4 regions of the Janthinobacterium sp. SUN033 genome follow, and region 4 is predicted to be linked to each of the others. Evidence: predicted binding sites of a transcription regulator. Region 4 holds the regulator's gene; each other region holds the start of a gene.
What was found. The regulator sigma-54, encoded in region 4, starts transcription at its own class of promoters, with help from an activator protein. The targets are predictions, from matches to a motif close to TGGCANGNAANCTGCTTT.
Positions count from the first base shown of each region.

Region 1: a site for sigma-54 is predicted at 1,200-1,217, ahead of OX460_RS19115 (PEP-CTERM sorting domain-containing protein). Genes of this name have one in related genera too.
Region 2: a site for sigma-54 is predicted at 2,277-2,294, ahead of OX460_RS21225 (beta-propeller fold lactonase family protein). Genes of this name have one in related genera too.
Region 3: a site for sigma-54 is predicted at 2,284-2,301, ahead of urtA (urea ABC transporter substrate-binding protein). Genes of this name have one in related genera too.

Region 1 covers NZ_JAPQNV010000004.1:439,052-442,693, forward strand. The annotation lists gene OX460_RS19100 (dodecin) at 11-217, shown strand; gene OX460_RS19105 (hypothetical protein) at 245-556, opposite strand; gene OX460_RS19110 (hypothetical protein) at 719-1,093, shown strand; gene OX460_RS19115 (PEP-CTERM sorting domain-containing protein) at 1,305-2,294, shown strand; gene OX460_RS19120 (LytR C-terminal domain-containing protein) at 2,363-3,439, opposite strand; gene OX460_RS19125 (type II secretion system F family protein) at 3,451-3,642, opposite strand, start outside.
Region 2 covers NZ_JAPQNV010000005.1:113,833-117,474, reverse strand. The annotation lists gene OX460_RS21235 (sterol desaturase family protein) at 1-405, opposite strand, end outside; gene OX460_RS21230 (polysaccharide deacetylase family protein) at 402-1,268, opposite strand; gene OX460_RS21225 (beta-propeller fold lactonase family protein) at 1,279-2,250, opposite strand; gene OX460_RS21220 (FKBP-type peptidyl-prolyl cis-trans isomerase) at 2,448-2,804, shown strand; gene OX460_RS21215 (acyl-CoA-binding protein) at 3,004-3,258, shown strand; gene proX (glycine betaine/L-proline ABC transporter substrate-binding protein ProX) at 3,397-3,642, opposite strand, start outside.
Region 3 covers NZ_JAPQNV010000001.1:163,292-166,933, reverse strand. The annotation lists gene urtB (urea ABC transporter permease subunit UrtB) at 1-910, opposite strand, end outside; gene urtA (urea ABC transporter substrate-binding protein) at 978-2,231, opposite strand; gene OX460_RS00825 (DUF4349 domain-containing protein) at 2,418-3,206, opposite strand; gene OX460_RS00820 (transglutaminase family protein) at 3,223-3,642, opposite strand, start outside.
Region 4 covers NZ_JAPQNV010000004.1:193,296-196,937, forward strand. The annotation lists gene OX460_RS17965 (enoyl-CoA hydratase/isomerase family protein) at 1-744, opposite strand, end outside; gene raiA (ribosome-associated translation inhibitor RaiA) at 873-1,235, opposite strand; gene OX460_RS17975 (RNA polymerase factor sigma-54) at 1,305-2,783, opposite strand; gene lptB (LPS export ABC transporter ATP-binding protein) at 2,788-3,543, opposite strand; gene lptA (lipopolysaccharide transport periplasmic protein LptA) at 3,543-3,642, opposite strand, start outside.

The DNA.
Region 1 (3,642 bases), 250 kb from region 4:
GGGAAATATCATGTCCGCACACACTTACAAGTTGATCGAACTGGTCGGCACGTCGACCGAGAGCAGCGATCAGGCGATACGCGATGCCATTGCCAAGGCGGCGCTGACGGTCAAGCACATGGACTGGTATGAAGTGACCGATTCGCGCGGCCATATCGTCGATGGCAAGGTGGCGCACTTCCAGGTCACGCTCAAGGTCGGCTTCCGGCTCGAATAAAGGGATCGAGTGAAGCAAGCGGCGCGCTCAGCGCCGCCCGGCCGCTCCCCGGCTCTCCAGCCACTCCCGGCCGCCGGCCTCCAGCGCCGTCTCGATGACCTTGTCCGGCAAGCTGTAGACGGTCGCCCAGCTGGCGCGGCCATCCTGCGTGTTGGCTGGAAAACTGTGCGTCTCGATCGGCCAGTGATATTTGCGTTTCAATGCCTTGACGATGGCGGCCAGCGAGACGCGGCCTTGCAGCGGTTCGGCGCCGGACTGGTCGCTATTCGACAGCAGCACGGCCAGGACCTGGCCGCGGCCCGTGCGCGCGCCGGGGAAGGTGGGGGTTTTGTTTGCCATGGCCTATTTTACCGGGCAATGATCGGACGAGAGGCGATGTGCCGCACCTTTGATACGGCGCAAGCGCCGCAGCGGCTTTGCGTCCACGATGGGCATTTCGCCAGGCGTGCCGGCGCCCCTCCGGCAGCCTGGGCCTATCATCATGGGGCACAGGAGCCTATCATGCACAGCCTGAACATCCACGCCATGCAATGGCAACCCGTCGCCGATATTTCCGCCGTCAATCCGCTGCTGCCCGACGATCTCGCCTGCTTTCGCGAGCTGCGCGACGTGCTGCAAAGCTACGGCGCGCTCGACCGCTTCGGCATTTCCCTGATCCACCGCCATTTCGACATCGCCGACGACGAAGAGCTGATGGAGTACACGGATGCGGAAGCACGCATCTTGACGGTCAAACCTGTCAAGAAAAGCGACATCGACTGGAATCACACAACGATTACCAACTGGAAATTGACGGAAGGCGAGGAAGTGGCGCGCATCGGTTGCGGCTGCGCACGCAATTCGGGCGGCCACCTGGGCTATCACCGGGGTACCTGAGGCTGGCCGACGGCGCCCGCCAAGCGGCGTCGGCCTTTCTTACACTTCACTTCATCCAGCTCAGTCCGCTTTGTGCAAGCACTTGATTTCTTGTGATATTTTTGTGTGGCACGCAAGCTGCTTATCCCTGTCTACGAGATGAATCCAGGCAAGTCATTCTGGATTCTTTGTCCCCCGGATTTTCCGAGACTGACCACGACAAGAGGCTGCGATGAACGTTGATCACACACGAAGCAAGACCCTGGGCTGGCTGGGCGCACTGGCGGCGGCGAGCCTGCTGGCCAGCGGCCAGGCACAGGCCGGCGCGTACGGCCTGGCCGTCAATGAGTTGAACAATTTCCGCATCACCACCAGCGCCGGCGCGCTGTCGCTGGCCGGCGCCAACCGCAATGCCAGCGACAGCGCTTTTTTCGAAGGCGGCGTGGCCGTCAATCCGCGCGCCGTCAATACGGGCCCGGCCGCCAACGCCGACGTGCCGCAAGTGTGCTCGGGCGGCGGCTGCAGCGGCTTGCCGCAAAACCACTATGCACCCAGCCCCAGTTCCACCCTGGAATTTGCCCGCGGCGATGCGCATGCCTTCGGCAACATGCTCAATGGCGGCGCCAGCGTGAGCGCCGTGGCGGAAGCACAGCGCAACACGATCGGCGCCGCCACGGCCACGGCCGGCGACACGCTGACCGGCTCCGTCAACCTGACCCTGTCGAGCGCCGGCTTCATCACCTTCAGCTTCATGGGACGGCGCGACCTGCGCACCAGCGTGACGACCATGGGCGACAAGTCGAACGTGTCGATCATGGATATCTTCAATATCTCGTGCAACAGTTCCAGCCCCGCCGGCTGCCTGTCGCACGCGAATGCCGATGGCGTAATCTTCCAGTTCGCACCCGATGGCGATGCCAACAATGGCAGCGACATCAATGGCAACCATGGCGCCGGCAGCCTCGACCCGTTCAGCCTGAACATGACGGCCGGCACCAACGACCCCGCCACCGGACGCGCCTTCACGAATGGCTTCGCGATGTTTTCCCTGACCTCGAATTTCGCCCTGCCGGCCGGCAGCTATACCTTGAATTTTTCCAAGTCCACGCGCACCGATATCGTCGTCATCGATCCGCCGCTTGCGGTACCGGAGCCGGGCACGCTGTTCCTGCTGGGCATGGGCTTGGCGGCCCTGGCTTTTACGCGGCGCCGCCAGCCGTAATCATCCGCAGCATGAAAAACACGCGGCGCCCGCCAAGGCGCCGCGTTTTCTGTGCCGCTCAAGACGTTTTAACCGAGCCGCGCCAGCGCCTGGCGCGCCAGCTGCAATTGCTGCAGATAATAACGGTGCAGCATGGCCGGATCGCTCAAGTCGCGCCCCAGTACCAGGCGCAGCTCGCTGGCGGGGCAGTCGCCGGCCTGGGTTTCTACTGGGGTTTGCACCTGCGTTCCCAACTGACGCGCCAGCTGGCGCGCCGCCTGCTCCTGCGCGGGCCGGTACTCGACGCGCGTGCGCGCCACCTGGAAGCCGGTTTCATTGGCCAGGCGCACCACCTGCACGGGAGCGCCGGCCAGGCTGCGCGCCAGGGCGGCGGCCAGGCCAGGCACGCCGTTGCCATTCACAATTTCCAGGCGCGGACGGGGCACGGCAGCGGCCGGCATGGACCGCCCGGCCGTGACAGCGGGCACGCTGCGCACGGCGGCCGGCACGCGCTGCAAGCGGGCCATGCCGTCGCTTTGCGTGATCTCGATGCGCGCCATGGCGGGCGCATCCGGCAGCGGCGCGGCCACGGGCACGCCCGGCGGCGGCGCCGCGTTGCGCAAGACAGCCATGTCGCTCCGTAAATCATGTTCCTGCAGGCTCTGCGCCTGGCGCCGCATGACGGCCGCGCGCGCGTGCTGTCCCAGCCGTTCGAGCACTTGCGCCAGGTGCTGCCAGGCCAGCGCGTTGAGCGGATCGAGCAGACACGCCTGTTCCAGCGCAGTCAACGCTTGCGCATCGCGCCCACGCAAATAGTAGGCGCGACCGAGATTGCTGAACAGATACGCCTGTTGCGGCTGCGGCGCGCCGGCTTCCTGCGTCAGGGCCAGCCACTGGGCGATCGCCGCATCGTGCTCGCCCCGCTGCGCGTGCAGCACGGCCAGGCCGTTGCGCGCATTCACATGGCGCGGTGCGGCGCGCAAGGCTTGCGCATAGGCCGCTTGCGCGGCCGGCAAGTCGCCCCGCTCGAAATGCTGGCGCCCCGCCGCATAGGCGGTATCGGCGTCCGGCCACTGCGGCAGCGGCGCGTGGGCCGGCGGCGTGGTACAGGCGGCCAAGCCCAGACAGGCGCAGGCGGTGGCCAGGCGGGAAATCGTCAAGCGCATGGTAGCTCCTTTCAGCGGTTGGCCATGGCCGGCACGAGCACGCGATAGACTTCGATCACGGCCGGCCCCATGAGCACCAGCATGAGGGTGGGAAAGACGCAAAAGATCAGCGGGAACAGCAGTTTCAAGGCGATCTTCGCGGCAGCCTCCTCGGCCAGCAGGCTGCGCTTGCCGCGCAGATTTTCCGAGTGCACGCGCAGCGA
Region 2 (3,642 bases), on a different contig from region 4:
CAGCGATTCCAGATTCAATGGATGGATATTGTCGAAGCGCAAGGCGCCCGCCAATGCATCCATCAGCGGATCGAGCGTGAAGAAGACCACGACGGAAAACAGGCCGACGCGGTGCAGCACCGTATAGAGAAAATCGTTCCAGCGGGCGCGCGGGTCCGTCATCTTTTGCGCGGGAATCAAGGCTTCGAGCGGACGCAGCACGAGAAACAGCAGCACCAGTTCGCACAGGCCGATCAGCAGCCACTCCGTGCCCTCGAACGCTTCTTCCGTGAATTCGCCAAAGCCCAGGTGATACACGAGCGGGTTCACGATGGTCTGGAACAGCCAGCCTTGCGCCGCGCCAAAGGCGTCGACCACGGCATCGATGACGGGCGTGACGAAGCTGACGATGTCGGCGGCGATCATGGCTGGCCCTTCTTCTGCGCATAGGCAGGATGCTCGCGCAGGGTGGCAAAGCAGAAACCCTTGTCTTGCAGGCCGGAAATCAAGGCATCCAGGTTGGCCGGCGCCCACGGCTCCTTGCGCGACCAGATGCCCATGTGCGCAATGAAAATGTCGCCGCTGCGCAAGTTCGCCAGGGCTTTTTTCAGCAGCGTGGCGTTCGGATACTTATCGCTGGGCAGCTCATCGCCCGAATAGCCGGCCGGCGCCCAACCCGCGTGCTGGTAGCCGCAGGCGCTGCCGGCCGCCAGGGTGCGCGGCGACGTGTAGCCGCCCGGTGCGCGCCAGAACGGGTCGAGCTTGCGACCGGTCAGCTCCTGGAAGCGCGTATCGACGCGGCGCAATTCCTCGCAGAACTGCTGATCCGTGATGGAGGCCAGCTTGCCGCCATCCTTGCCGAACTGGGGCTTGACCTGGATCAAGCCGTTGGCCAGATCCTTCTTCCAGTACACGTGGTCAAACGTATGCGTGCCGAACGCATGGCCTTCGGCCACGCGGGCTTTCCAGTACGGCGCCCACGAGGCATCGAGCGAATAGTCGCCGCGCGTCGTCTTTTCATTGGCCAGGAAGAAGGTTGCCTTCACATGACGTTTGTTGAGCACGTCGGCGATCAGCTGCGCTTGCGACTGGCTGCCCGTGTCGAAGGTCATGTAGATGGTACCCCTGCAGGCGGCTGGCGCTAAAGATGCAGCTGCAGATGCGGCTGGGGCAGCAGATACGGCGGCAGGTACGGCAGCAGGTGCGGCGGCATGCGCGGGCGACAGCATGGCGCTGGCGCACAGCAGCATGGCGGGCGCGTGGCCCGCGAAAATGAAGCGTTTCATCATCACCTGCTCATCACATGCGCGGCGAGTGGGTGGCGAAGTACACGCCATGGGGCGAGCGGCCCACCGGTATGGTCTTGATCACCTTGCGCGTGGTCAAGTCGATCACGGCCACTTTCTTGATCCAGCGCAACGTTACCCACATGGTCTTGCCGTCCGGCGTGATTTCCATGCAATCGGGGCCGCCCGGCACATTGATGGTGCCCACGTTTTCCAGGGTTTGCTGGTCGATGATGTTGATGGTGTTCGACACGCGGTTCGAGACGAACGTCATGCGGTTGTCGCCCAGCGCGCGGAAATTGTGCGTGCCGGCGCCCGCCTTGATGCGCTTGACGGTCTTTTGCGTGCGCCAGTCGATCACTTCCACGTAATCGCTGCCCATAATGCCCACCAGCAAATGCTTGCCATCGGGCGTCATCGTGATGCCGGCTGGCGCCGGGCCGACGGGCATGGTCCATTTCACCGTTTGCGTGGCCAGGTCGATGGCGCTGACCTGGTTGCTGCCCTGCTGCGTAATGAAAGCCATGGTGCTGTCGGCCGTGAACGCCATATGGCTGGGCAACTTTGGCAGCGGGATGCGCTTGGCCAGGGTCAGGTTCTTGCCGTCATAGCGGTACAGGTCGATACGGTCCAGGCGCAAGGAGTTCGAGATGAACCATTTCTGGTCCGGCGAAAAGCCGATCTGGTACGGGTCGAGGATGTTGCTGATGCGGCGCTGGATCTGGCCCGACACGGGGTCGAGGAAAATCAGCTCGTTGCCAACGGAACTGGCGACGATCAGCGACTTGCCGTCCGGCGTTTCCATCAGATGGTGCGGTTCCTTGCCGACGGCAAAGGTGGACAGGGGAGCATAGGTTTTCTGGTCCAGCAGTTGCACCGTAGCATCACGGGAATTGAGCACCACCACCACTTCGGCTTGCGCCGTCGATATTGCGGAAACCAGGCACAGCGAGGAAAAAACAAGGCGGCGTAGACTGCGGAACATGGCAAAAATCACTGTTAAATACAAAACATGCATTTTACGTGGAACACTGTATTTATTGTGTGAAATCCCCCCTTAAATGCTGCCGGCAGCCACACATCGCCGTAATTTCCGTTTTTTCCCCGTGCCAGGCCTGGAATGGCGCTTTGCAACTCATTGCTCTACAATCTGAAGCTTTCATCGCCTACACAAGGATAATCATGACCACCACCACTACCGCTTCCGGCCTGCAATACATCGACACCACCGTTGGCGAAGGCGCTGAAGCGCAAGCCGGCAACAATGTTGTCGTGCATTACACGGGCTGGCTGCAAAACGACGACGGCAGCGCCGGCGCGAAATTTGACTCGAGCAAGGACCGCAACGATCCATTCGAATTCCCGCTGGGCGCCGGCCGCGTCATTCAAGGCTGGGACGAAGGCGTGCAAGGCATGAAAGTGGGCGGCAAGCGCCAGCTGATCATCCCGGCAGCACTGGGCTATGGCGCACGCGGCGCCGGCGGCGTGATTCCTCCGAACGCCACCCTGATTTTCGACGTCGAACTGCTGGGCGTATAAGCACCGACTCCGCAGCGCTCAAGCGACTGTACGGACGCCGCCCCTGTTCACGCAGCGGCGGCGTTTTTGTTTTGAGTGTGTCCTCTAATGCACGGCGCGCTTTTTTCACTATGATGTCAGGCACTGCAGCACGCACGGTGGCCACTCCGCCGGGCCTGCCGCACTTTTCCAGCGATTCCATCAGCACACAGGAGCCATCATGAGTTTACAAGAGCAATTCGAACAAGCGCAGCTCGATTCCAAGACCCTGTCCGAGCGTCCGGACAATATGACCTTGTTGAAAATCTACGCCTTGTTCAAGCAAGCGTCGAGCGGCGACGCCACGGGCGAGCGTCCTGGCATGACCGACTTCGTCAACCGCGCCAAGTTCGACGCCTGGGCGGCCCTGGCCGGCACCTCGAAGGAAGAGGCGCAACAGCAATACATCGACCTGATCGAAGACTTGAAGGATTAAACCTGAAAACGCCTGTTTTGCAGAGAAATGGGCCGAAAACGGCTGAAAACTCACCAAAAACCACAAAAACAGGCTGAAAATGCAAAAGTGGCTACCAAATCGGTAGCCACTTTTTTTACGCCTGTCTCAGCCGCAAACTTACTTTTTCGCCGCCGCCAGCGCTTGCGCGATCCAGCCGTCAAACGTCTGCTGATGGAACTTGATCCAGCCAGCCGTATGGCGCGCGATATCGGCTTGCGTGTTTTCGCCGCGGCGCATGCGCTCGTTCTGCGCATTGATGTCCGCTACCGGCAATTGCATCACTTCGAACAGCTTGGCTGCGGCCGGGTTCTTCTCCGCCCAGGCCTTGTTCGACACGATGCGCGCCGTGTTGACGGCAAAGCC
Region 3 (3,642 bases), on a different contig from region 4:
TCAGCAAATACCAGTCCTGCACGCCGGGCAGGAAGTGGCGGAAAAACAGCTGGCACAGATACGTCGTGTAAGCGCCTATCATCAGCAGTTCGCCATGCGCCATGTTGATGATGCCCATCAAGCCGAACGTGATGGCCAGCCCCAAAGCCGCCAGCAGCAGCACGCTGCCCAGCGAAATGCCGTAAAACACATTGCCGGCAAACTCCATGCGCGCCACTCGTCCTTTGATCTGGCGCATGGTCTCGATGGCGGCCAGTTGCACGGCCTCGTCCGGCTCACCGACCTTGCCATCTGGCCCTTTCTCCAGCATGGCTTGCAGCACGGGCAGCAGGCGCGCATCGCTGCTGCCGGCCAGCGCCTGCACGGCGGCCTTGCGCGTGGCGACATCGGGCGCATGCAGGTTGGCGCTGGCGATCAGCACCTGCAAAATCTGTGTAATTTCAGCATCGTTTTCCTGCGCCAGCGCCGCGCGGATCAAGGGAAGCTGCGCGGGATCAACCGCCTTTTGCAACGCTTGCGCGGCCGCCAGCCGTTCGGCCCGTTCCGGCGCCAGCAGTTTCAGCCCCGACAAGGCGCCTGCCACGGCCGAGCGCAAGCGGTTGTTTACCATCACGCCATCGATGCCGTCCGGCAGCGGCACGCTCTTGCCGAGCGCCGGGTCAAGCGCCTGCTCGCCGTCGACGATATACACCTTGCCGTCGGGCGTGGCGTACAACGCGTCATCCTGCAAGGCTTGCAGCACACGGGCGGCCTCGGGCGTGGCAAGGGCGGCGATCTGCGCGACGGCGGCGACACGGGCGTCAGGGTCGTCGCCGGCCAGCGGCTTGAGCAGGTCGGGAGGGATGGCGGCCTGCGCCATGGACGACAGGCACAGGCAGGCGAAGACCAGCAGCGATGTGAATAGCCTCATTGATATCCCGGGAAAGCGTTGATGGTCGGCGCCACCGGACGCATGCCCGATGGCGCCGGCGTGGCTTTTACAGCTTTTGCTTGCCCTCATTGCCCTTGATAAACGGGCTCCACGGCTGGGCGCGTATTGCTTCCTTGGTTTTCCACACGACATTGAATTGCCCATCAGCCTTGATTTCGCCGATCATCACGGGCTTGTGCAAATGGTGATTCGTGGCATCCATGGTCAGGGTAAATCCCGATGGCGCCTTGACGCTCTGGCCCGCCATGGCGGCGATCACCTTGTCCGTCTCCGTCGATTTCGCCTTTTCCACGGCTTGCGCCCACATGTGGATGCCGACATACGTCGCTTCCATCGGGTCGTTCGTCACGACCGAACCCGCGTTCGGCAGCTTTTGCGCCACCGCATACGCCTTCCACTGCTTGATGAAGGCCGTGTTGACGGGATTCTTGACGGATTCAAAATAATTCCATGCCGCCAGGTGACCGAGCAGCGGCTTGGTATCGATGCCGCGCAACTCTTCCTCGCCCACGGAAAACGCGACGACGGGCACGTCCGTGGCTTTCAAGCCCGCATTGCCCAGTTCCTTGTAGAACGGCACGTTGGAATCGCCATTGATGGTGGAAATGACGGCCGTCTTGCCGCCCGTGGAAAACTTCTTGATGTTGGCGACGATGGTTTGATAGTCGGCGTGGCCGAACGGCGTGTAGACCTCGCTGATATCGCTGTCCTTGACACCTTTGCTTTTCAGAAAGGCGCGCAGGATCTTGTTGGTGGTGCGCGGATACACGTAATCCGTGCCCAGCAGCACGAAGCGCTTGGCGCCGCCGCCATCCTTGCTCATCAGGTATTCCACGGCGGGAATCGCCTGCTGGTTCGGCGCGGCGCCCGTATAGAACACATTCTTTTCCAGCTCCTCGCCCTCGTATTGCACCGGGTAAAACAGCAGGCTGTTGAGTTCCTTGAACACGGGCAACACGGATTTGCGCGACACGGACGTCCAGCAGCCGAACACGACAGCCACCTTATCCTGCGCCACCAGCTGGCGCGCTTTTTCCGCGAACAAGGGCCAGTTCGATGCGGGATCGACGACGACGGCTTCCAGCTTCTTGCCCAGCACGCCGCCCTTGGCATTGATTTCGGCAATCGTCATCAGCGCCACATCCTTGAGCGACGTTTCGGAAATGGCCATGGTGCCCGACAGGGAGTGCAAAATGCCCACCTTGATCGTATCGGCGGCCAAGGCTGCCTGCATGGTGGTGGACATGGCCAGGGCCAGTGCGCCGGCGGCGGCCGCTTTCAGGATGATGCGTCGTGTCATGGGGACTCCTGTGATAGGTTCGTGGGGGTCGAGCTGGGTCTGCTATGTTGTTAAAGCAGAATGCATGCCAGCACCGGCAGGCGTCCGCCATGGTGCAAGCGGCGCTCGCCGCACGAAAAAAAACCTGGCTGCACAAGGACTGTGCAGCCAGGTTTCAAATTGCCGTAAAACGGTGCGTAACCCGCATCAACTCTTGCGTGGCACGCCTTTCAAACGGCGCCAGCCCTTGCGGCCCAGCGGGAACAGCAGCACGAACGCGAGCAGCCACGGCAGGATGTACGCCATGGCCGTGATGGCGTTGGCCACGCCTTCCGACAGGTTTTCCGTGAAATTGCCCAGCGCGCGCTTGACGGGGCGCCAGAACGATTGCTTGCCTTCAGCGCTGATGGCCACGTTCAACAAGTCCGTATCGATGCGCTGCATCAACAGCGCGTTGGCGGCCGTCGCCTGCTCCAGCTCCACTTGCACGGTGGCCAGCTCCTTGGTCACCTTGATGAGGGCATCGACGTTGGTGCCCGAGCGCTTTTCCAGGTCTTGCAGCTGCGCCTGGTATTGCTTGAGCATTTCCAGGCGTTTCTTGCTGTCGAGCACCGGACGGCCCAGGTCTTCCACCTTGGTGCCCTGGCTGGTGACGTCGCCTTCGGCCGCGACCAGCGCGACCAGCTTCTTGATGCCGGCCGGCTTGGCGCGCATGCTGATGCGCGCATGCACGTAGCGGCCGCTGTCGACGCTGGAATCGAGCAGCAGACAGCCGTTTTCCGTATCGGCCTTGCAGGCGGCGACCACTTTTTCATACAGGGGACGCACTTGCGCTTCGCGCGTATCGACGCTGACATTATGTTCATAGGCAAGAAACTCGCTGCCTTTTTCCTTGCCATCAAGGCGCGCGGCGCTCGATTGCCCGCCGCTCTCGCCCTTGCTGCCGCAACCGGCCAGCAGCATCAGGCCAATCAGACCAATATGGATTTTTTTCATGGTTTCTTTCTATGAATTACTTGTTCAACGGAAGCATCTCGACATCGGGCAGATGCGCCGCCACATCCTGCACCGTCGCATGGCCCGTCAGGGACACGATCACCTGCGGCAACGGCGCCGGCCAGATTTCCGGCAAATCGCGCTCCTCGGACGCCAGCACGGGAAAGGCCAGCTGTTCCCGTGGCGGCACAAACGCCGCGTCGACGCCGGGCTTGTTGCCGCGCGCATCGATGCGGTACCAGCCAAACTCCTGCAGGTACACGGCGTTCAAGCCATGCAGGCAGAACGGCGGCCCCGCCTCGCCCACGGCCAGGCGCTGGTAGCACAGGCCGGCAGGAATGCCGTTGGCGCGCAGCAGCGCGGCCAGCAGATGGCTCTTCGCATAACAATAGCCCGTGCCATGCTGCAAGACGTCGGAAGCGCGGCAGGTGACGGG
Region 4 (3,642 bases):
CGCCACGGAGCCGGCGCTGAAATGGCGGTCCAGCGCCGCGCGCGCCGTGGCCAGGGGAGATACCCCCGCCTCGGCCTGGAATGGCGCCGCCAGCGCCTTGATGGCCACAGGCAAGGCCTCGCCCGGCGTCGATTGAAACAGGTCCAGCAGCGCCCCCATCTGCGCTTCGGGCAGGTAGACATCGGCCAGGCCCGTGTACAGGGCGTCGGCCGCGTTGATCGTCAAGCCCGTCAAGCCCAGGTACAGGCCCAGCTGGCCGGCCAGGCGGGACAGGAAATAACTGCCGCCCACGTCCGGAAACAGGCCGATATTGACTTCCGGCATGGCCATGCGCGTGCGGCCCGTCACGATGCGCAAGCGGTTGCCTGGCCCGGCTTGCGCCACGCCCATGCCGCCGCCCATCACCACGCCATCCATCACGGCGATATACGGTTTCGGGTAGAAATGAATTAAATGATTTAAAGCATATTCTTCCGTGAAGAAATCTTCCAGCAGGGCGCTGCCGCCTTGCGGCGTGGCCAGACCCGCATCGTAAAAGAAACGGATGTCGCCGCCGGCGCACAGGGCCTTGTCGCTGCTGGAGCGGATCACGACGGCGTCCACCTGCGGATCGTCGCGCCAGGCCAGCAGGGCCGCGCTCAGGGCGCGCACCATCTCCAGCGACAGGGAATTCAAGGCTTTCGGACGGTCAAGCACGATGTGCCCGGTGCGGTTGCGGATGGAAGTCTGGACGAAGTCGCTCATGGCAGGCAGGAAAGAAGTGAAAGTGCGAATATTCTAATGCCTGCGCGGGGAACATTGCGTTCCGCTGGGCGCAAAAAAGGGCGCAATGTGCGCCCTTAGTTGATCACAACTGCTGGAAGCGGGTGGCCTTAGACGGCGACGACGGCTTCTTCCTCGGAGTTGTCTGGCAGATGCTTGATCGCCTCTTTACCGTGCCCTTGCACTTTGGTTTTGTATTTCATCACTTGCCTATCGAGCTTGTCGATCAGGGTATCGATCGCGGCGTACAGGTCGTGCGCCAAGCTTTCCACATAGACAGTCTTGCCGCTCAAACGCAGGTTGACTTCAGCCTTTTGACGTTTTTCTTTCTCTTTGAGGTTATCCACGGTCAGAATCACGGCGATATCGATGACTTGATCGAAATGACGTTTCACGCGCTCCAGCTTCGTTTGTACGTATTCACGGATGGCTGGTGTCACTTCGAGATGATGTCCGCTGATGGTGAGATTCATACACACTCCTAAAGATGATCGGGTTCGTGCGGTCCATCCTATCCGGCCCGCAGAGGAACCGAAAAAAACTTACAAACACTTACGCAGGCTCACTGGCGGAATTTTTAATGCTTCCCGGTATTTGGCAACAGTACGTCGCGCAATCACCATGCCTTGTTCCCCCAGCATGTCCGCAATCTTACTGTCGGATAAAGGATTTTTAGGGTCTTCTGCTCCTGTCAGTTGCACGATCAATGCCCGTATCGCCGTCGATGACGCTTCGCCCCCCGCTTCGGTGGCGACGTGGCTACCAAAGAAATATTTCAACTCGAACATGCCGTGCGGGGTCAGCATGTACTTTTGAGTTGTTACCCGCGAGATAGTACTCTCGTGTAAACCCAGTGTATCAGCTATTTCACGGAGCACAAGGGGGCGCATGGCAACGGCCCCATGCGAGAAAAAGTTCTTTTGTCTTTCTACTATCGCCTGCGCCACGCGCAGGATCGTGTCGAAGCGCTGGCGCATATTCTTGATCAGCCACTTGGCTTCCTGCAACTGTGCGCCCATGGCGCCCTCCCCCTTGCCCTGCTTGAGCAAGTTGGCGTACATGGCGTTGACGCGCAGGCGCGGCATGACGTCGTTGTTCAGGGTGACTTGCCAGCCATTGCGCGCGCGCTTGACGACGACGTCGGGCACCACGTAATCGGACACGTCCGAGGCGAACACGGCGCCCGGATGCGGATTGCACTGGCGAATCACCGTCTGCGCTTCGCGCAAGTCTTCATCGTCGCAATCGAGGGCTTTTTTCAGCTTGTTGAAATCGCGCTGGGCAAACCAGGCCAGGTGCTTTTCCACGATCACGAGGGCCATGCGCCGCGTCACCATGGCGATGTGCGGCAAGCGCTTGATTTGCAGAGCCAGGCATTCGGACGCGTTGCGCGCGCCCACGCCCGGCGGATCGAAACTTTGCAGCAGCGACAAGGCCGTGCGCATCTCGTCGGCGTCGATTTCCAGCTCTTCCGGCAGGCGCGCCAGGATGTCGTCGAGCGACTCTTCCAGGTAGCCATTGTCGTCGAGCGCGTCGATGATCAGCTCGACCAGCGCGCGGTCGCGCAATTCGAGCACCGTCACGCGCATCTGCTCCATCAGGTGTTCGCGCAGAGTGCAGTGATGGGCCTCCAATTGCGGACGCGAATCTTCGTCGTCGGGCGCCTTGCCCCGGCTCGCCTCACTCCAGTCGCTGTCGCCGCCATCCGCGGCGGCCGGGCTGTCGCCCCCCTCGCCGTCAAACGCTTCCGCTTCGGCCGGCGCTGCGGGCGCCTCCTGGCCTGGTGGCTGGGGCGGCGCTTCGGCCGGTGCGGCCGTGGAGCTCAAGGCCCCGTCGGACAGCAGGCGCAGCGAGCGGTCGAGCGGATCGTCGAGGCGTTCGAGCAAGGGATTGTCCGTCAGCAATTGCTCGAGTTCCTGGTGCAATTCCAGGGTAGACAATTGCAACAGGCGTATCGATTGCTGCAACTGCGGCGTCAGTGCCAGGTGCTGCGAAGTGCGCAGCTGCAATGATTGTTTCATTGGCTTACATGCGGAAGTGTTCGCCCAGATAGACCCGGCGTACCGACTCGTTCGCAATGATGTCGTCGGGGCGTCCCGACGCCAGCACCGAGCCCTGGTTGATGATGTAGGCGCGGTCGCAAATACCCAGCGTCTCACGCACATTATGATCGGTAATCAGCACGCCGATATTGCGCTCCTTCAAGAAACGCACGATGCGCTGGATCTCGATCACGGCGATCGGATCGACGCCGGCGAACGGCTCGTCGAGCAGCACGAAACGGGGATCGGTGGCCAGCGCGCGGGCGATTTCCACGCGGCGGCGTTCGCCACCGGACAGGGACAGCGCCTGGTTCTCGCGCAGCTTTTCAATCTGCAAGTCGGCCAGCAATTTATCCAGCCGCTCCTCGATCTCGGCCTTCGTCAGCGGACGGCCTTCGACGGTCTGGATTTCCAGCACGGCGCGGATATTGTCTTCCACCGTCAGCTTGCGGAAGACGGACGCTTCCTGCGGCAGGTAGGACAGGCCCATCTGCGCGCGGCGGTGGATCGGCAGGCTGGAGATATCCACGCCGCTGATATCGATGCTGCCGCCATCGGACGGCACCAGGCCGACGATCATGTAGAACGAGGTGGTCTTGCCGGCGCCGTTCGGGCCCAGCAAGCCCACCACTTCGCCGCATTCGACTTGCAGCGAAACATCATGCACGACTTGCCGCTTGCCATAGGTTTTTTGCAGCCCGCGAACGATCAGGGTGCTGCCGCAACGTGTATTTTCCATTATTTCTTTCCTGGCGCGGGCGTGGCCGGCGCTTTCTCCGCTGCCGGCGCCTTGGTCTTCGGCTGGATCACCATGCGCACGCTGCCGCCATCGGCGGTG